DNA from 2 places in the Mesorhizobium sp. CA10 genome. Region 2 is predicted to be linked to the other one. Evidence: predicted binding sites of a transcription regulator. Region 2 holds the regulator's gene; the other holds the start of a gene.
The links. Region 2 encodes PhoB, which activates phosphate uptake and scavenging genes when phosphate is short. Its sites were predicted from a motif close to TGTCATNNANCTGTCAT; they were not measured.

Region 1 (8,765 bases), on a different contig from region 2:
GAGAGCTACACCACCGTCTTCCGCGGCGAACCGGAACTCCTGATCATCTACCTGTTCTACTATGGCGGCACCCAGATCCTGACCGGCGTGGCGCGCTCGACCGGATCGATCGGCTCGGCCGATATCTTGAACATGCCGAGTTTCCTTGGCGGCGTTCTCGCGGTCGGCATCATTTCCGGCGCCTATCAGGCCGAGGTTTTTCGCGGCTCGTTCCTGGCGATCCATCGCGGCGAGCTGGAAGCGGCGCGTGCCTACGGCATGTCGGCCTGGCTGCGTTTTCGCCTCGTGATCATGCCGCAGGTCCTGCGTCTCGCGGTGCCGGGGCTGGGCAATGTCTGGCAATTGACCATCAAGGACTCGGCGCTGATCTCGGTCACCGGCGTCGCCGAGCTGATGCTGACGGCCAACAAGGCGGCGCGCTCGACGCATCATTCGCTGCTTTTCTACACGCTCGCCGGCATCCTCTATCTGGTGATGACCTCGATCTCGACGCCGATCTTCGACAAAGCCGAGCGCTACACCTCCCGAAGCTTCACACGGCCGAAATAAGAGGTGGCGGTGGATTTCGACTTCTACCTTTCAACCATGTGGAGCGTGCTGAAGGCGCTGCCGCTGACGCTCGAGATCTGGTTCTTCGGCATCGCCTTCGGGCTCATCATCGCCACCGGCCTGACCTGGCTGCGGGCTTCCGGCTACAAATCGGGCGAGTATTTCACCCGCGCCTATGTTTTCGTCTTCCGCGGCTCGCCGTTGCTGGTGCAGCTCTATCTGGTCTATTTCGGGCTCTCCCAGTTCGACTTCGTGCGCCACAGCCCGATCCTGTGGCCAATCCTGCGCGATCCGATGTATTGCACGATCGTCGCCATGGCCTTGAATACTGCGGCCTATGAGAGCGAGATTTTCCGCGGCGCGCTGCGCGCGGTGCCTGTCGGCCAGATCGAGGCGGCCAAGGCGTTCGGCATGTCGGCCTTCACCCGCTTCCGCCTCGTCACGCTGCCGATCGCGCTGCGGCTTGCGTTGCCGGCCTATTCGACGGAAATCATCCTCATGACCAAGGCAACCGCGCTGGCGTCCGTGGTCACCATCATGGAGATGATGGGAACGGCGCAGAAGATCCAGCATGACACGTTCCGGCCGATTGAGGTGCTGACCTGCGCCGGCGTGATCTACCTGCTTCTCAACCTGTCGATCGCCCGGTTGTTCGCCTGGGTCGAGCACCGGCTTTCGCCGCATCTGCGTCCCCCGCCCGAGCAGAGCCAGCAAGTCAAACCCGTACCGGAGGTGTTGTGATGTCGGCAAATGTCGCCGCTGCCGCGAAAGCCGCGCCGTCCTCCGATGAGACGCCAGCCATCAGCGTCAAGGATCTGCGCAAGTGCTTCGGCGATCATGAGGTGCTCAAGGGCATTTCGCTCGAGGCCCACAAGGGCGACGTCATCTCGATTCTCGGCTCCTCCGGGTCCGGCAAGAGCACGATGCTGCGTTGTATCAATCTCCTGGAGACCCCGGATTCCGGCGAAGTGCGGGTCGACGGCGAGCTCATCAAGATGAAGCGGGGTCGCGACGGCCACCAGATGCCCGCCGACATCCGCCAGGTGGAGCGGATCCGCGCCAACCTCGCCATGGTTTTCCAGAGCTTCAATCTATGGTCGCACATGACCGTGCTGGAAAACCTCGTCGCCGCGCCGACGCATGTGCTGAAGCGGCCGCGCGCCGAGTGCCTGGAGCAGGCCGAGGCATTGCTGAAGCGCGTCGGCATATGGGAGCGCCGCAACTACTATCCGCCCCACATGTCTGGCGGCCAGCAGCAGCGCGCGGCAATAGCCCGAGCGCTGGCGATGAATCCCAAGGTGATGCTGTTCGACGAGCCGACATCCGCGCTCGATCCGGAACTGGTCGGCGAGGTGCTGCGCGTCATGCGCTCGCTCGCCGAAGAAGGACGCACCATGCTGGTCGTCACGCACGAGATGGGTTTTGCCCGCGACGTGTCGAGCAAGGTGATGTTCCTGCACAAGGGCGAGGTGGACTCGGCCGGCGAACCGAAGGAGATGTTCGCTAGGCCGCCGACGCCGCAGTTCAAGCAGTTCATCGCCAACTTCCACAAGTGAAGCGCGGCGCCCCTTCTCCCCTTGTGGGAGAAGGTGGCCGCGAAGCGGCCGGATGAGGGGTGCTGGAAGAAACGAGGCGCTGAAGAATAGGATGCGCACAGCGCTCATTTCGTCATCGCAGCGATCCTTCCAACACCCCTCATCCGTCTCGGCGCTGCGCGCCGATCCACCTTCTCCCACAAGGGGAGAAGGAGAAGGTCTTAGATCATGTCCGACAGATCCGAGAACGCCATCGCCTTGCGCAGCACCTCGGCGAAGCGTTCGCCGGCGATTTCCTTGTCGCCGCTGTTGTCGATCGAGGTCACGTCCGGTCCCGTCAGCTTTACGCTGGTGCTGCGCGCCAGGCGGGCAAGCACCTCGCCGCGCGATTCACGGCCGCGCGCCGCCAGCCGCTCGGCGAGGATTTCCGGCGTGGCGGTGATCTCGACCACGGCCAGGTTGGCGTAGCGCTCGCGCAGCGCCGGGATGACCGCGCGGGAGACATTCGCCACGGCTACATGACCATTGGCCACGGCCCAATCGACATCGGCCGGCAGGCCATAGCGCAGGCCGTGCGCGTCCCAGCACAGCGAGAAGGCGCCGTCGGCCTCCGCCTCGGCAAAGGCGGCATCGGCCAGCGTATCGTGGTCCTCGCTTGCCGTGTCGCTCGGCCGGGTGATGACGCGGCGCACGAATTCCAGCCGCGTCTCGCCGGCAAAGCGCGCCTTGGCGTAGCCGATCACCGTATCCTTGCCGGCGCCGCTCGGCCCCACCACCGCGACGAAGACGCCGTTGCGGATCGGCAGGCTGTCGGCCAGCTCGCGCTCGATGAGAGCTGAGACCATCATCATGCTACCCGGCTGCCCTGGCGCCACACGGTGCGCACGACCGGCACATGGTCGTCCACGCGCACCCGCACCAGGTCGGCACGGCGGCCGGGCTCGATGATGCCGCGGTCGGCGAGGCCGATCGCTTCGGCCGGGTTCTTCGAGACCATGGCGACCGCCTGCGGCAGCGAGATGCCCTCGACGACGTCGCCGAGGAAGAAGGCCGACTGGATCAGGCTGAAAGGGATGTAGTCGGACGACAGGATGTCGAGCAGGCCGTCGGCGGCGAGCGTGCGCGCCGAGACATTGCCGGAATGCGAGGCGCCGCGCATGACGTTTGGCGCGCCCATCAGCACGCCGAGGCCTGCGGCTTTCGAGGCCTTGGCGGCCTCTTCCGTCGTCGGGAACTCGGCGACGCGCACGCCCTGCTCGATCGCTTCGTCGACATGGCCGGCGGTCGCGTCGTCATGGCTCGCCAGCACGATGCCGCGCTCCTGGCAGGCGGCCGAGATGAAGACGCGGTTCGGACCGGAATTGCGGGCCGATTCGGCCATCCGCTTCTCGCAGAATTTCTGGAAGTCGCGGTCCGTCAGCTTCAGCTTGCGCTGGTAGTAGTAGGCATAGGTCTCGAGGTTGACGAACTGGCGCTGTCCGGGCGCATGGTCCATCAGCGAGGCGAGCTTAACCCGCTCGTCGGTCTCGAAATTGGCGAAAGCCTCGAGGCAGTCCGGCGCCGAGACCTCGCAGCGCAGGTGGATAAAATGGTCGGCCCTGAGCCGATCCTGGCGCACGCTGTCCTCGATGGCGTCGGCCAGCTTGCGAACGTCGTCGGATTTCAGGTCGGCATCCTCGTCCATGCCGACGCGCAGGGCGTCGAGCACCGTGGTGATGCCGGCGGTCGCGACCTGGGCGTCATGGGCAAGCACGGCGGCGATCGGGTTCCAGCGCACTTTCGGGCGCGGCGCGTAATGACCTTCGAGGTGATCGGTGTGAAGCTCGACGAGACCCGGGATGATGTAATCGCCGCCCATGTCCTCGCCGGCGCGGGCAGCCCCCGGCTCGACGGCGGCAATCAGGCCACCGCGCAACAACAGCGAGCCCTTGACGATTTCGTCGGGCAACACGATGCGGGCATTGGTGAGAACGGTTTCGGCGGTCATCTCGGGCGGTCCTATCTCAAGCAGTCGTTTCAGAGCAATTCCAGGAAAAGTGCTTTGCGGTTTTCCGTCCGAAATTGCGTAAACAAAAAGATAGGGCGGTTCAGCGTTTCCGCGGATCCGTCCTATGCGGTCTTGCGGGCGGGGCTGCGGCCAAGCGCATGATGGGAAAGCACCATGAACGGGGCGCCGGGCTCGCTTTCGACGAACAATGTCAGCGCATCCACCGGCACGGGCTGCCGCAGCACGTCGGCGAACAGGCCGTCGATCGCTGCACGAAGACGTGGGCTTTCCTGTGGCCCGACCCGCCCCGACAGCGTCATGTGGAAGCGGAACGTGTCAAAGACGTAAGGGTAGCCCCATTGGCAGAGATTGCGGAACTCGTCCGGCTTCAGCGCATCGGGGCTGCGGCGCTCGATCTCGGCCTCCGTCAGCGGCGCGCGGAACGGATCGAAGGCGCGCACCACCTCGCCGGCGAAATCGTTGAGCGGCGCAAACTGCGTTTCCGGCACCAGCGCGAAGAAGCCGTCGATCTGGCCGACGACGAGACGCGGGATGATCACAGGCGGCGTCGTCTCGGCGAAAGCGTCGAGCGCGGCGCGCAGCGAAGCTTCCGTCTCGTTCGGCGCCAGCCGGAACGGCGCTTTCAGCGTCGCATGGAATCCGTAGCGCCGGGCAGAGGCAGTATGGAAAGCGACTTCCGCGGCCGACAGATCGCCCACGGCCTCGACCGGCCGCGTCGCCGCGCCGAACGGGTCGCGGCCCAGCCAGTTGGCTGCAATGCGCGCCAGCTTCTCGTCCTGCCCCGGGGTATAGTAGATGGCGTAGCGCATGGGCGTTCCTCGTCAAGCGCGCTGCGCGCCCCAAAGGAATATGCGACGCGCTTCAAGTCATTGTCTTGGCAGGTCGTGGCCCAAACGCCGGAGCGCTTGGGGCGACATGCACCGGAACCGCTGCCATAGGTGATTTCCATGACGGATTGACGAAGCTTTCGTGGGTTTTCGAAGGCAAGTCCAGCACGGAGCTCGTTAGCCGACGATTTTTCCGGGCTGGACCAACGGCTTTGCCGGCGCGTCGATCAGGCCTTGATCAGCCATTCATGCTCGGGCGCGTTGTGGAATTTCCACGTCCGCTTCGGTCCGGCCATGACGTTGAGGTAATAGAGGTCGTAGCCGTGGCAGGCCGCGCAGGGATGATAGCCCTTGGGCACCAGCACGACGTCGCCGTCCTCGATCGCCATCGCCTCGTCCAGCTCGCGCACGCCGTTGCGGTCGGCATCGGTGTAGACGCGTTGGAAGGCAAAGCCCTGCGGCGGGTTGAGGCGGTGATAATAGGTCTCCTCGAGATAGGATTCGGCCGGCAGATTGTCCTGGTCGTGCTTGTGCGGCGGATAGCTCGACGTGTGGCCGCCGGGCGTGATCACCTCGACCACCAGCAGCGAATCAGCCGGCTTGCCCTCGGGCAGGATGTTGGTGACGTAGCGCGTGCTGGTTCCCTTGCCGCGCACCTCCTGGCCGAGATCGTCAGGTCCGATGACGCGCACCGGCAGACGGCCACCGAGGCCAGGCGCCGAGCAGACGGCGAGTTCCAGCTCGGTATCGGCGGTCACCGACCAGTCGGCGCCTTGCGGCACATAGACCGACCACGGCTTGCCTTCGAAGGGCGACATGCGCTCGCCGAGCAGGCCGAGATCCTTGCCGCCGGCCGATGCCTTGCCCTTTCCGGTGACGAACACCAGGCAGGCCTCGCGCTCGCCGGTTTTGCCGGACACCGTCTCGCCCGGACGAAGCCGATGCAGGTCGAAACCGACATAGGTCCAGCCGGCGCTTTGCGGCGTGACGTGAGCGACATGGCCGTGGCCCTTGTCGGCCTTGACGAGCAGTTTCGACATTTTTGTCTCTCCTATTCCGTTGGCCTTCGTTGGTTGCGGATCAAAGATCTTGCCGGCTGACAGAACCAGCACAACCTTCGAGATTGGCCGAGGCCTCCAACTTCGTCATTCTAGGGCGAAGCAGGAGCGCAGCTCCGTCGCGGAGACCCTAGAATCCATGCCGTTACCTCAATCGAAGGGCGCTGCGGAGCAGAATTCTGTACCGCAGCGGCTGCTTCGAAGTCACGGAATGGATCCTAGGGTCTGCGCCGCGTCGCTGCGCTCCTTGCTCCGCCCTAGGATGACGAAGCGAGGAGCGTTTCGGCTAATCGCCAACGTATGCGATCCGCCTTGCACGCAGTATCCGATCCGTAGAAGCTCTCGAGCCATGGATCACTCACTCTTTTGGTTCGACGTCGGCCTTGTTCTCCTCCTCCGGTTTGTAGAGGTAGAAAAACTGCCACACCGCGTAACCGGCGAAGCCCAGCGCGATGACGCCCCAGAAGGGTGTGCCGGAGGCGAATTCGATCACCGACCAGACCAGGCAGACCGCGACGACCGCGATACGGCGCCACAGCGGCCGGAAGAAGGGATGCTCATAGTCTTTCATCGCGCCAATCCAGGATTTTGCCAAAGCACAACGGATAAACCGGGCGCCCCGACTATTCCACTGCTCAGGCCGGAAAACCCTGCGTCTCGACCGTATAGCCGGCGGCCGTCATCACCCGCATAAGTTCCTTGTGGCCGACCTGGGCCATCTTGAGCGGCGGGTTCTTCTTCGGATCCTGCTCGGCCTCGACCACGAACCAGCCTTCATAGCCATGATCGGCGAAACGCTGGACGATGGCGCCGAAATCGAGCGAGCCGTCGCCCGGCACGGTGAAGGCGCCGAGCGCCACGGCGTCGAGGAAGGACTGTTTCGTGCGGTCGAGCCCGTCGATCACGCCCATGCGAACATCCTTCACATGGACGTGGTTGATGCGCTTGTGGTGATTGTCAATGGCGCGCAGCACGTCGCCGCCGGCAAAGGCGAGATGGCCAGCATCGAGCAGCAGCGGAATGCCTTCGCCGGAGTTGCGCATGAAGGCGTCGAGCTCCGGCTCGGTCTCGACCACCGCCGCCATGTGGTGATGGTAAGAGAGCGGCATGCCTTGCTCAGCGCACCACTCGCCGAACTCGGTGACGCGCCGGCCGTAAGCCTTCATCTCGTCATCTGAAAGTTTCGGCTTGGTGGCCAGAGGCTTGGAGCGGTCGCCCTGAATGGACCGGCCGACCTCGCCATAGACGATGCAGGGCGCGTCGACGGCCTTGAACAGGTCGATCATCGGCTGGATGCGGTCCTTGTTCCGGGAGATGTCCTCGTTGACAAGCGTGCCCGAGAACCAGCCGCCGCAAAGCGTGACGTCGGCCTCCTTCAGGATCGGCAGCATCACCTTCGGATCGTTGGGGAAGCGGCGGCCCATCTCCATGCCGGTGAAGCCGGCCGAGCGCGACTGGCGCAAACATTCCTCCAGCGACACGTCATCGCTCAATTCCACGAGATCGTCATTCCACCATGCGATGGGGGACATGCCCAGTTTGGCTTTCAAGTCGTCACTCCAATGTCGGTTCGTTGCGAGCCGGTTCAGCCCTTACGGCTGTCCACGGCTTCCTCGTATTTCTTGCGCGCGGCGTTGACTTCGCGTCGCGACGAGACTTCCGGCACGGCGACGTCCCACCAATGGCCGCCGGCCTCCGTCGACACCAGCGGATCGGTGTCGATCACCAGCACCGTCGTCTTGTCGTTCTTCTTCGCCTTGGCCAGTGCTGTCTCCAGCTCGGCGATCGACGCTACCTTCTCGGCCACGGCACCTAAGCTTGCCGCGTGCGCGGCGAAGTCGACGTCAGGCATCACCTCGTGGCGGGCGTCCTTCAAGAGGTTGTTGAAGTTGGCGCCGCCGGTCGCCATCTGCAGCCGGTTGATGCAGCCATAGCCGCGATTGTCGAGCAAAACGAGGGTGAGCTTCAGGCCAAGCATCACCGAAGTGGCGATCTCGGAATTGAGCATCAGATAGGAGCCGTCGCCGACCATGACGACGACCTCCTGGTCGGGCTTGGCCATCTTGACGCCGAGCCCGCCGGCGATCTCGTAGCCCATGGTCGAGAAGCCGTATTCCGCATGGTAGGAGCCGGGCGCGCCGGCCTGCCACAGCTTGTGCAATTCGCCGGGCAGACCGCCGGCGGCATGCAGCAGCGTGACGCCCGAACCCATGGCGCGCTGCACCGCGCCGATCACTTGCGCATCGGAAGGATAGGCGGCATTGGTTGAAGCGGTTACCTTTGCGGCTGCCGCCTGCCACTCCGTCTTGCCCTTCAGCGCATTATCGGTCCAGGCGGCGGGCGCCTTCCAGCCCTTCAGCCCGGCGGACAGCTCGGCAAGCCCTTCGGCCGCGTCGGCGACCAGCGGCAGCGCCCAATGCTTGCCGGCGTCGAAGACCTGAGTATTGAGGCCAATAATGGTGCGGCCGGCATTCTTGAACAGCGCCCAGGAGCCGGTGGTGAAATCCTGCAGCCTGGTGCCGACCGCAAGCACGACATCGGCCTCCTCCGCCAGCCGGTTGGCGGCCGACGTGCCGGTGACGCCGACCGCCGCCATGTTGAGCGGATGGTCGTCGGGCAACGAGGATTTGCCGCCCTGCGTCTCGCAGACCGGAATGCCAGCGCCCTGCACCAGGTTGGCGAGCTCGTCCGAAGCCTGCGAATACAGCACCCCGCCGCCCGCGATCACCAGCGGCTTCCTGGCGCCTTTCAGCGCCGCGACGGCTGCCGCCAGCTCGTTCCGATCCGG
Region 2 (8,765 bases):
CCATTGGCGCCGCCAGCCCCCCGCAAGCCGCGCCAGCGCAGATGGCGGCATCGGAGCGCGCCATGCTGCAACCGCCGCCGGCGCGGGCGCGTCCGCGCCCCGCCGATGCCGAGCGCGAGCTCGACATCCTCGTCGCCGAGGACAATGAGGTGAACCAGATGGTGTTCACCCAGATCCTTGGCGAGACCGGTTACCGCTTCGAGATCGTCGGCAACGGCCGCAAGGCGCTCGATGCCTTCGGCAGGCTCAATCCGCGCATGATCCTGATGGATGTATCGATGCCGGAAATGAACGGGCTGGAGGCGACGGGCGCGATCCGCCGGCTCGAGGAGGACATGGGCACGCATGTGCCGATCGTCGGCGTCACCGCGCATGCGCTGAAGGGCGACCGCGAACGCTGCCTGGAAGCCGGCATGGACGATTACCTGCCGAAGCCGATCAGTCCGCGGGCGCTGCTCGAAAAGCTCGAGCGCTGGCTGGGTTCGGACGTAGAGACCCGGCGCAACGCCGGTTAAAACGAATTTAGCGGGCAGGACGGCGGCAAGGGGCTGACGCATGCGTATGGTGCGATCGCACCATACCAAAGCAAGCGCCAAGCTCGGACAATCATGACATTGATTCCGCTCTTCGGTTACGGGCGGGAGCAGCGACCGCCGACAAGAAACAGCGTCGACTCTACCCCAACGGACCTGTTTTCGGCGATGGCCAGGCCATGATCCGCTCTGGCTTACAGGCAACGCACTCTCGTCCGGATTTTATTTCCCGGCGGCCGTCATCCGGCCGCCGGGATAAATTTTGTTTCAAAATTCAGACAAGTTGCTGATTTCCGCGGCAAACTCCGGCCGGCCCTTCGAGGCCGCCGCGGAACCCTTCCGTGCATCCCCGTTCAGGCGTTACCGGGCTGACACGAAACTGTCATGCGACTGTAATAATCGAGGACTATTGCGCTGACCGGGCGCCGATACAACGGGTGCCGAAAGACCATCTTCCGAACAGGAGCAGGCCACATGAGACATTTCATCCGCTCGGCGGCCGTTGCAATTGCAATGGCTGCGGCATCAACCCTTAGCATGGCCGCCGCGATGGCAGCCGACATTTCCGGCGCTGGCGCCACCTTCCCCTATCCGATCTACGCGAAGTGGGCCGACGCCTACAAGAAGGAGACCGGCATCGGTCTCAACTATCAGTCGATCGGCTCCGGCGGCGGCATCAAGCAAATCAAGGCCAAGACCGTGACCTTCGGCGCTTCGGACGCGCCGCTGAAAGGCGAGGATCTCAACTCCACCGGGCTCGCGCAGTTCCCGATGGTGATGGGCGGCATCGTTCCGGTCGTCAACCTCGAAGGCGTCAAGCCGGGCGAGCTGGTGCTCGACGGTCCGACGCTCGCCGACATCTTCGCCGGCAAGATCACCAACTGGAACGACGAAGCAATCAAGAAGCTCAACCCCGACGTCAAGCTGCCCGACCAGGCGATCGCCGTCGTCCACCGTTCGGACGGCTCGGGCACCACCTTCAACTTCAGCTACTACCTGGCCGACGTCAGCGCCGACTGGAAGTCGAAGGTCGGCGTCAACACCGCGCTCGAGTGGCCGGTGGGCATCGGCGCCAAGGGCAATGAAGGCGTTGCCAACAACGTGTCGCAGACCGGCGGCGCGATCGGCTATGTCGAATATGCCTATGCCAAGCAGAACAAGCTGACCTACACCGACTTGATCAACAAGGACGGCAAGAAGGTCGAGCCGACCGCCGCCGCGTTCTCGGCCGCTGCCGCCAATGCCGACTGGAACTCGCAGCCGGGCTACGGCGTCATCCTGGCCAACCAGGCCGGCGCCGAATCCTGGCCGATGACCTCGGCCACCTGGATCCTCGTCTACAAGAAGCCCGACGACGCCGCGGCGACGACCGAAGCGCTCAAGTTCTTCGCCTGGTCTTATGCCAAGGGCGACGAGCTGGCCGCCGGGCTGGACTATGTTCCGATGCCCGACGCGGTCGTGAAGAGCGTCGAGGAAATGTGGAGCAAGGACATCGTCGACGCGAACGGCAAGCCGCTCTACTCCGGCATGTAATTCCCGCAAAATAAGGAGGGCGTCTGCGGCGCCCTCCTGTCTCTTTCGAAATGCGAGGGGCTAAATGACAGCCGTTTCCGAAGCCGCGACATCGTCCGCCCTGCGGACCAGAGAAGCGACGGTGCGCCGCTTCGCCGTCACCGACATGGTTTTCCGGACGGCGACGCGCCTTTCCGCCATGCTCGTGCTCGTTTTGCTCGGCGGGGTCGCGATATCGCTGGTCGCCGGATCGTGGGAGGCGCTGTCGAAGTTCGGCTTCTCCTTCCTGACCACCGAATCCTGGAACCCGGTTACTGAGAATTTCGGCGCGCTTGCGCCCATCTACGGCACCATCGTCACCTCGGCCATCGCCATTCTCATCGCCGTGCCGATCGGCATCGGCATCGCCGTCTTCCTGACCGAGCTTTGCCCGCGCCCGCTCAGGCGTCCGATCGGCATCGCGGTCGAGCTGCTCGCCGGCATTCCCTCGATCATCTACGGCATCTGGGGCCTGTTCGTCTTCGCGCCGTTCCTGCAGACGACGGTCCAGCCCTTCATCATCTGGCTGTTCAAAGGCATCCCCGGCCTCGACAGCCTGTTTGCCGGTCCGCCCTACGGCATCGGCTTGCTGACCTCGTCGCTGATCCTCGCTATCATGGTGCTGCCTTTCATCACCTCGATCACCAAGGACGTATTCGACACGGTGCCGGCGGTGCTGAAGGAATCGGCCTACGGCATCGGCTGCACGACCTGGGAAGTGACCCGGCGCGTGACCATCCCCTATACCCGCGTCGGCATCATGGGCGGCGTCATGCTCGGCCTCGGCCGCGCGCTCGGCGAGACGATGGCCGTCACCTTCGTCATCGGCAACGCGCACCGCATCAGCGCCTCGCTGTTTGCGCCGGGCACGACGATCTCGGCGACCATCGCCAACGAATTCACCGAAGCCGATGGCAACCTCTATACATCCTCGCTGGTATCGCTCGGCCTGATCCTGTTCATCATCACCTTCATCATCCTCGCGCTCGCACGCTACATGCTGTTGCGCATCGATAGCCGCACGGGAGCCTGACCGATGTCGACTGCCGCATCGCTTCACCAAAGTCGCAAGCGCAAGAATGCCGTGATGATGACGCTGTGCGTCGTCGCGGCGGGCATCGGGCTGGCCTGGCTGGCGCTGATTCTCGGCGCCCTGCTCTACAAGGGGCTTTCCGGGGTGTCGCTTTCGGTATTCACAGAAATGACGCCGCCGCCCGGCGATGCCGGCGGCCTGCTCAATGCCATCTACGGCAGCATCGTCATGACGATCATCGGTATCATCGTCGGCACGCCGATCGGCGTGCTGGCCGGCACCTACATGGCCGAATACGGACGCTTCTCGAAGCTCACGACGGTGGTGCGCTTCATCAACGACATCCTCTTGTCGGCGCCGTCGATCATCATCGGCCTGTTCGTCTACGAGCTGATGGTCCGACCGATGGGGCACTTCTCGGCGATTGCCGGCGCGGTCGCGCTGTCGATCCTGGTGATCCCCGTCGTGGTGCGCACCACCGAGGACATGCTGAACCTTGTGCCCAACGCGCTGCGCGAAGCAGGCACCGCCATCGGAGCACCGCGCTGGGTGGTGATCCGCTCGGTTGCCTATCGCGCGGCGCTCTCCGGCATCGTCACCGGCATCCTTTTGGCGATCGCCCGCATCTCCGGCGAGACGGCGCCGCTTCTCTTCACCGCGCTCAACAACCAGTTCTGGTCGAGCAATCTCAATGCGCCGATGGCCAGCCTGCCGGTAACCATCTTCCAGTTCGCTCTCAGCCCTTACGAGGAATGGCAGCAACTGGCCTGGACGGGCGCTCTCATAATCACCCTGACGGTTCTCGGGCTGAGCATCATCGCCCGCAGCCTAACCGGACGCAGAGAGGACAGATGAAACCGATGTTGTCCACCGACCTGAACGCAGCCGACACGACCGTCGAGAAGGCCAAGATCGAGGTCAAGAACCTCAATTTCTACTATGGCCAGTCGAAGGCGCTGAAGGACATCAACCTGTCCCTGCCCGAGCGCAGCGTGACCGCATTCATCGGCCCGTCGGGCTGCGGGAAGTCGACGCTGCTGCGCGTGCTCAACCGCATCTACGAGCTCTATCCGAAACAGAGCGCCGAGGGCCAGGTGCTGCTCGACGGCAAGAACATCCTCGACCGCTCGCAGGACCTCAACCTGCTGCGCACCAAGATCGGCATGGTGTTCCAGAAGCCGACGCCGTTCCCGATGTCGATCTACGAGAACATCGCTTTCGGCGTCAGGCTCTATGAGAAGATCAGCAAGGCCGAGATGGACAGCCGCGTCGAGCAGGCGCTGAAGCGCGCAGCACTCTGGAACGAGGTCAAGGACAAGCTCAACGCCAGCGGCCTCAGCCTCTCGGGCGGCCAGCAGCAGCGCCTGTGCATCGCCCGTACCGTTGCGGTGAAGCCCGAGGTCATCCTGCTCGACGAGCCGGCCTCGGCGCTCGATCCGCTGTCGACCGCCAAGATCGAGGAACTGATCGACGAGCTGCAGGCCGACTACACGATCGTCATCGTCACCCACAACATGCAGCAGGCGGCGCGCGTGTCGCGGCAGACGGCGTTCATGTATCTGGGCGAGCTGGTGGAGTTCGACCGGACCGAGAAGATCTTCACCTCGCCCCGCGAAAAGCGCACGCAGGACTACATCACCGGCCGCTTCGGCTGAGCTCATACGAGGACATCATCATGGCCGAACATACCGTCGCTTCCTTCGACGAGGATCTGAGGCAGATCAGCCGGCTCATCAACGACATGGGCGATCTCGCCGCCTCCATGGTCGGCGCTTCGACCAAGGCCCTGCTTGAGACCGACAATGCCATGGCGCAGCGTGTCGTTTCCGACGATGCCATCATGGACGCGCGCCAGCGCGAGCTCGACGACCGCGCCATCACGCTGATCGCCAAGCGCCAGCCGATGGCCGACGACCTTCGCAACGTGGTCGGCTCGATCCGCATGGCGGGCGACCTCGAACGCATCGGCGATCTCGCCAAGAACATCGCCAAGCGCGTCGGTTCGGTCGGCGTCAGCGCCGCGCCGCGCGACCTCACGCACTCGATCGATTCCATGGCCCAGCTGGTGCTGATCCAGGTCCAAGCCGTGATCCAGGAATATACGGTGGGCGACGCCACGGCGCTGGCCAAGCTTCGCAACGACGACGAGCGCATCGACGTCAAATACACATCCGTCTTCCGGGAGCTCCTGACCTACATGATGGAAGACCCGCGCAACATCACCGCCTGCACGCATCTTCTGTTCTGCGCCAAGAATCTCGAGCGCATCGGCGACCATGTGACCAACATCGCCGAGAACGCCTATTATGTGCTGACCGGCACGCAATTGCCCGCGAATCGTCCCAAGCAGGACGAGACGACAATGTCGGCGCCGGCGGCCTGACGAAGGGTATCTGCCAATGATCGCGCCACGCATCATGGTGGTGGAGGACGAGGAGCCGCTTGGGGTGCTGCTCCGCTACAATCTCGAATCCGAGGGTTACCAGGTCGAAGTGGTGACCCGCGGCGACGAGGCCGAAATCCGCCTTCAGGAGAACGTTCCCGACCTGCTCGTGCTCGACTGGATGGTGCCGGCGGTTTCCGGCATCGAGCTCTGCCGGCGCCTCAGGATGCGGCCCGAGACCGAGCGGCTGCCGATCATCATGCTGACGGCGCGGGGCGAGGAAAGCGACCGTGTGCGCGGCCTCTCGACCGGCGCCGACGACTATCTGGTCAAGCCGTTCTCGACGCCGGAGTTCATGGCGCGCGTCAAGGCGCTGCTGCGCCGCGCCAAGCCGGAGGTGCTGTCCAGCGTGCTCAAGGTCGGCGACATCGTGCTCGACCGCGAGTCGCACCGCGTCTACCGCAAGAAGAGCGAGATCAGGCTCGGCCCGACCGAGTTCCGCCTGCTCGAATTCATGATGCGCCACCCCGGCCGCGTGTTCTCGCGCAGCCAGCTGCTCGACAATGTCTGGGGCGAGACGATCTATATCGACGAGCGCACCGTCGACGTGCATGTCGGCCGCCTGCGCAAAGCCGTCAACAACGGCCGCATGCCGGATGTCATCCGCACCATCCGTGGGGCGGGTTATGCGATCAGGGAAGATTAGGCTCAGGGCGCCGAAGTCCTGACGGGCCAAGCACTTCCAACATCCAAGCTGGTGGGCACCCGGGACGCTTGTGCTTCGTCATCCACGGGCGGAGCAAGGGGCGCAGCGACGCGCGCAGACCCGAGGATCCATTCCGTGATGTCGATGCGTTGCGACAGTCCAGAATTCTGTGCCGCTGCGCTCGACGCGTGAGGTAGCGGCATGGATTCCAGGGTCTCCGCGACGAAGCTTCGCTCCTGCTCCGCCCTGGAATGACGAAGCTGCGGGGCCTTCGCTAATTTCAAGCGTCTGCTGCTGTCCCCGGACCTCTTCAAGGCTGCCTCAGGCCACGTTCTTTCCCGTCCCCACTCTTGCTTGGCCTCCGGGCGCGAAAATCTCCTGGTCGACGAAGGTCAGCGCGCGCATGGCGCAGCCTTCGCGGATCAGCGGCAGTTCGTTCGGCTCGGTGTCGAAGGAGATCGATTCGGAGTGCTGGCCGCCGGCCGTCTGGGCGATCGCCTCGCGCAGCGCCGGCTCGATCAGGTCGAAGGCGGCCGCGCTGACGCCGACCATGGCGACAGGCGCCGGGTCGATGAGGGCGAACAGGCTGCCGAGACCGAAACCAAGCGCTTCGCCGGCCCGGCGATAAGCCTCCCGTTCGGGGCCGTCCCTCTCGCGCGCCTTCGCGGCAAGGGCCCGCATGTCGGCGTCGCCGACGTCGACCGGCTCGGCGTCCTCGCTCATTTTCATGGCGCTGCGCCAGATCGCGTAATTGCCGGCATAGGCCTCGACGCAGCCGCGGCGGCCGCAGCGGCAAAGCGCCCCGCCCGGGCGGTGGATCATGTGGCCGAACTCGCCGCCGGAGGAATGCGTGCCGGTGAACAGCGCACCCTTGAGCACGAGACCCATGCCGATGCCGTGCGACAACAGGATGGCGATGAAGTCGTCACGATAGCGCTCCGGGTCGCGCCATTGCAGCGCCACCGCCATCATGTTGCAGTCATTCTCCATGGTGGCGGAGATGCCGAATTCCTTCTCGAGAATGTCGGCGAAAGGAATGTCGGTCAGCGGCGTTATCGGCGACCACAGCATGGCGCGTGCATTAGAATCAGTGATGCCCTGAATGCCCATGGCGATGCGGGCGACGCTGCCAATGTCGAGGTCGGGATCCTGCAGCCGGCGCCGCACGATCGCCACGCATTCGCCGATCAGCTCGTCGCGGGGCATGACAAGCGTGTCCAGGCGCTGCTGCTCCTCGGCAACAACCTGGCCGGCATAATCGATCACGGCGACCGACAGGAAGTTCAGCGACAACACCACGGTCAGCACCGCGGCGGCTTCAGGGTTCAGCGCCAGGCCGATCTGCGGCCGGCCGCGCTTCAACGCCGTCGGCTCGCTGGCCTTGCTTTCGGTGAGAATGCCCTCTTGGATCAGGTCGGCGGAGATCGCCGAAATGGTCGAGTGGCTGAGCCCGGTGGTGGCGGCAATTTCGGTCCGTGATGGCTGACCGGCGCGGCGTACCGCCGAAATCACCATGGCGCGATTGCGCCGGCGCAAATCGTCATGGCGGATTCCGACCGACATCGTTTCGCACGTCCTCCCCGGTCATCGCGGCCTTGTGATAATGCCATGGCCTGTCGCTGACACGCTAGGGATTGTGGCAGAAGCCAGGGGCCATGTCATTATTTATTGCGGATGCCGAAAAAAATGCCTGAGCCCATCAAAACCCATCAGAATCTCGGTTGACAGCGCTGTTGTGCTGGACCACTATTTTTTTGAGGCTCGAAAAAAAAGCCTCTGTGCCGGCCTTCGGGCCAGTCTGGGTCGCGCCGCACGGGCGCAGGGAGGATATCATGAAGAAATTTGCAGCCGCCATTCTGGCGGGCGTTGCCATGTCGCTGACGCTGGCGTCCGTCGCCGAGGCGAAGGACAAGGTGATCGGCGTGTCGTGGTCGAATTTCCAGGAAGAGCGCTGGAAGACCGACGAAGCAGCGATGAAGGCCGCCATCGAGGCCGCGGGAGACAAGTATATCTCGGCCGACGCGCAGTCCAATCCGGGCAAGCAGCTGACCGACGTCGAAAGCCTGATCTCGCAGGGCGCCAACGCGCTGATCATCCTGGCGCAGGATGCCTCGGCGATCGGCCCGGCGGTGCAGAAGGCGCTCGATGAAGGAATCCCGGTCGTCGGCTACGACCGCCTGATTGAGAACAAGGACGTGTTCTACCTGACCTTCGACAACAAGGAAGTCGGGCGCATGCAGGCCCGCGAGGTGTTCAAGGCCAAGCCGGAAGGCAACTATGTCTTCATCAAGGGCTCGGGCTCCGATCCGAACGCCGACTTCCTGTTCGCGGGCTCCATGGAAGTCCTGAAGGACGCCATCGACAGCGGCAAGATCAAGAATGTCGGCGAGGCCTACACGGACGGCTGGCTGCCGGCCAACGCGCAGAAGAACATGGAGCAGTTCCTGACCGCCAACGACAACAAGGTCGACGCGGTCGTGGCTGCCAATGACGGCACCGCCGGCGGCGTCGTCGCGGCGCTGACGGCGCAGGGGCTGGCCGGCACCGTTCCGGTCTCGG

Region 1: the regulator PhoB is predicted to act here: its motif matches at 5,040-5,056, upstream of LB535_RS06555 (DUF1045 domain-containing protein).

Annotation. Positions count from the first base shown of each region.
Region 1 is NZ_JAIUHV010000002.1:649,625-658,389, reverse strand. It holds gene LB535_RS06580 (ABC transporter permease) at 1-549, shown strand, start outside; gene LB535_RS06575 (ABC transporter permease) at 559-1,290, shown strand; gene LB535_RS06570 (ABC transporter ATP-binding protein) at 1,290-2,105, shown strand; gene phnN (phosphonate metabolism protein/1,5-bisphosphokinase (PRPP-forming) PhnN) at 2,306-2,932, opposite strand; gene LB535_RS06560 (alpha-D-ribose 1-methylphosphonate 5-triphosphate diphosphatase) at 2,932-4,071, opposite strand; gene LB535_RS06555 (DUF1045 domain-containing protein) at 4,194-4,901, opposite strand; gene iolB (5-deoxy-glucuronate isomerase) at 5,147-5,959, opposite strand; gene LB535_RS06545 (DUF3329 domain-containing protein) at 6,336-6,548, opposite strand; gene iolE (myo-inosose-2 dehydratase) at 6,613-7,527, opposite strand; gene iolD (3D-(3,5/4)-trihydroxycyclohexane-1,2-dione acylhydrolase (decyclizing)) at 7,563-8,765, opposite strand, start outside.
Region 2 is NZ_JAIUHV010000009.1:157,807-166,571, reverse strand. It holds gene LB535_RS19775 (response regulator) at 1-515, shown strand, start outside; gene pstS (phosphate ABC transporter substrate-binding protein PstS) at 1,008-2,066, shown strand; gene pstC (phosphate ABC transporter permease subunit PstC) at 2,131-3,117, shown strand; gene pstA (phosphate ABC transporter permease PstA) at 3,121-3,972, shown strand; gene pstB (phosphate ABC transporter ATP-binding protein PstB) at 3,969-4,772, shown strand; gene phoU (phosphate signaling complex protein PhoU) at 4,793-5,500, shown strand; gene phoB (phosphate regulon transcriptional regulator PhoB) at 5,517-6,206, shown strand; gene LB535_RS19740 (ROK family protein) at 6,528-7,769, opposite strand; gene xylF (D-xylose ABC transporter substrate-binding protein) at 8,039-8,765, shown strand, end outside.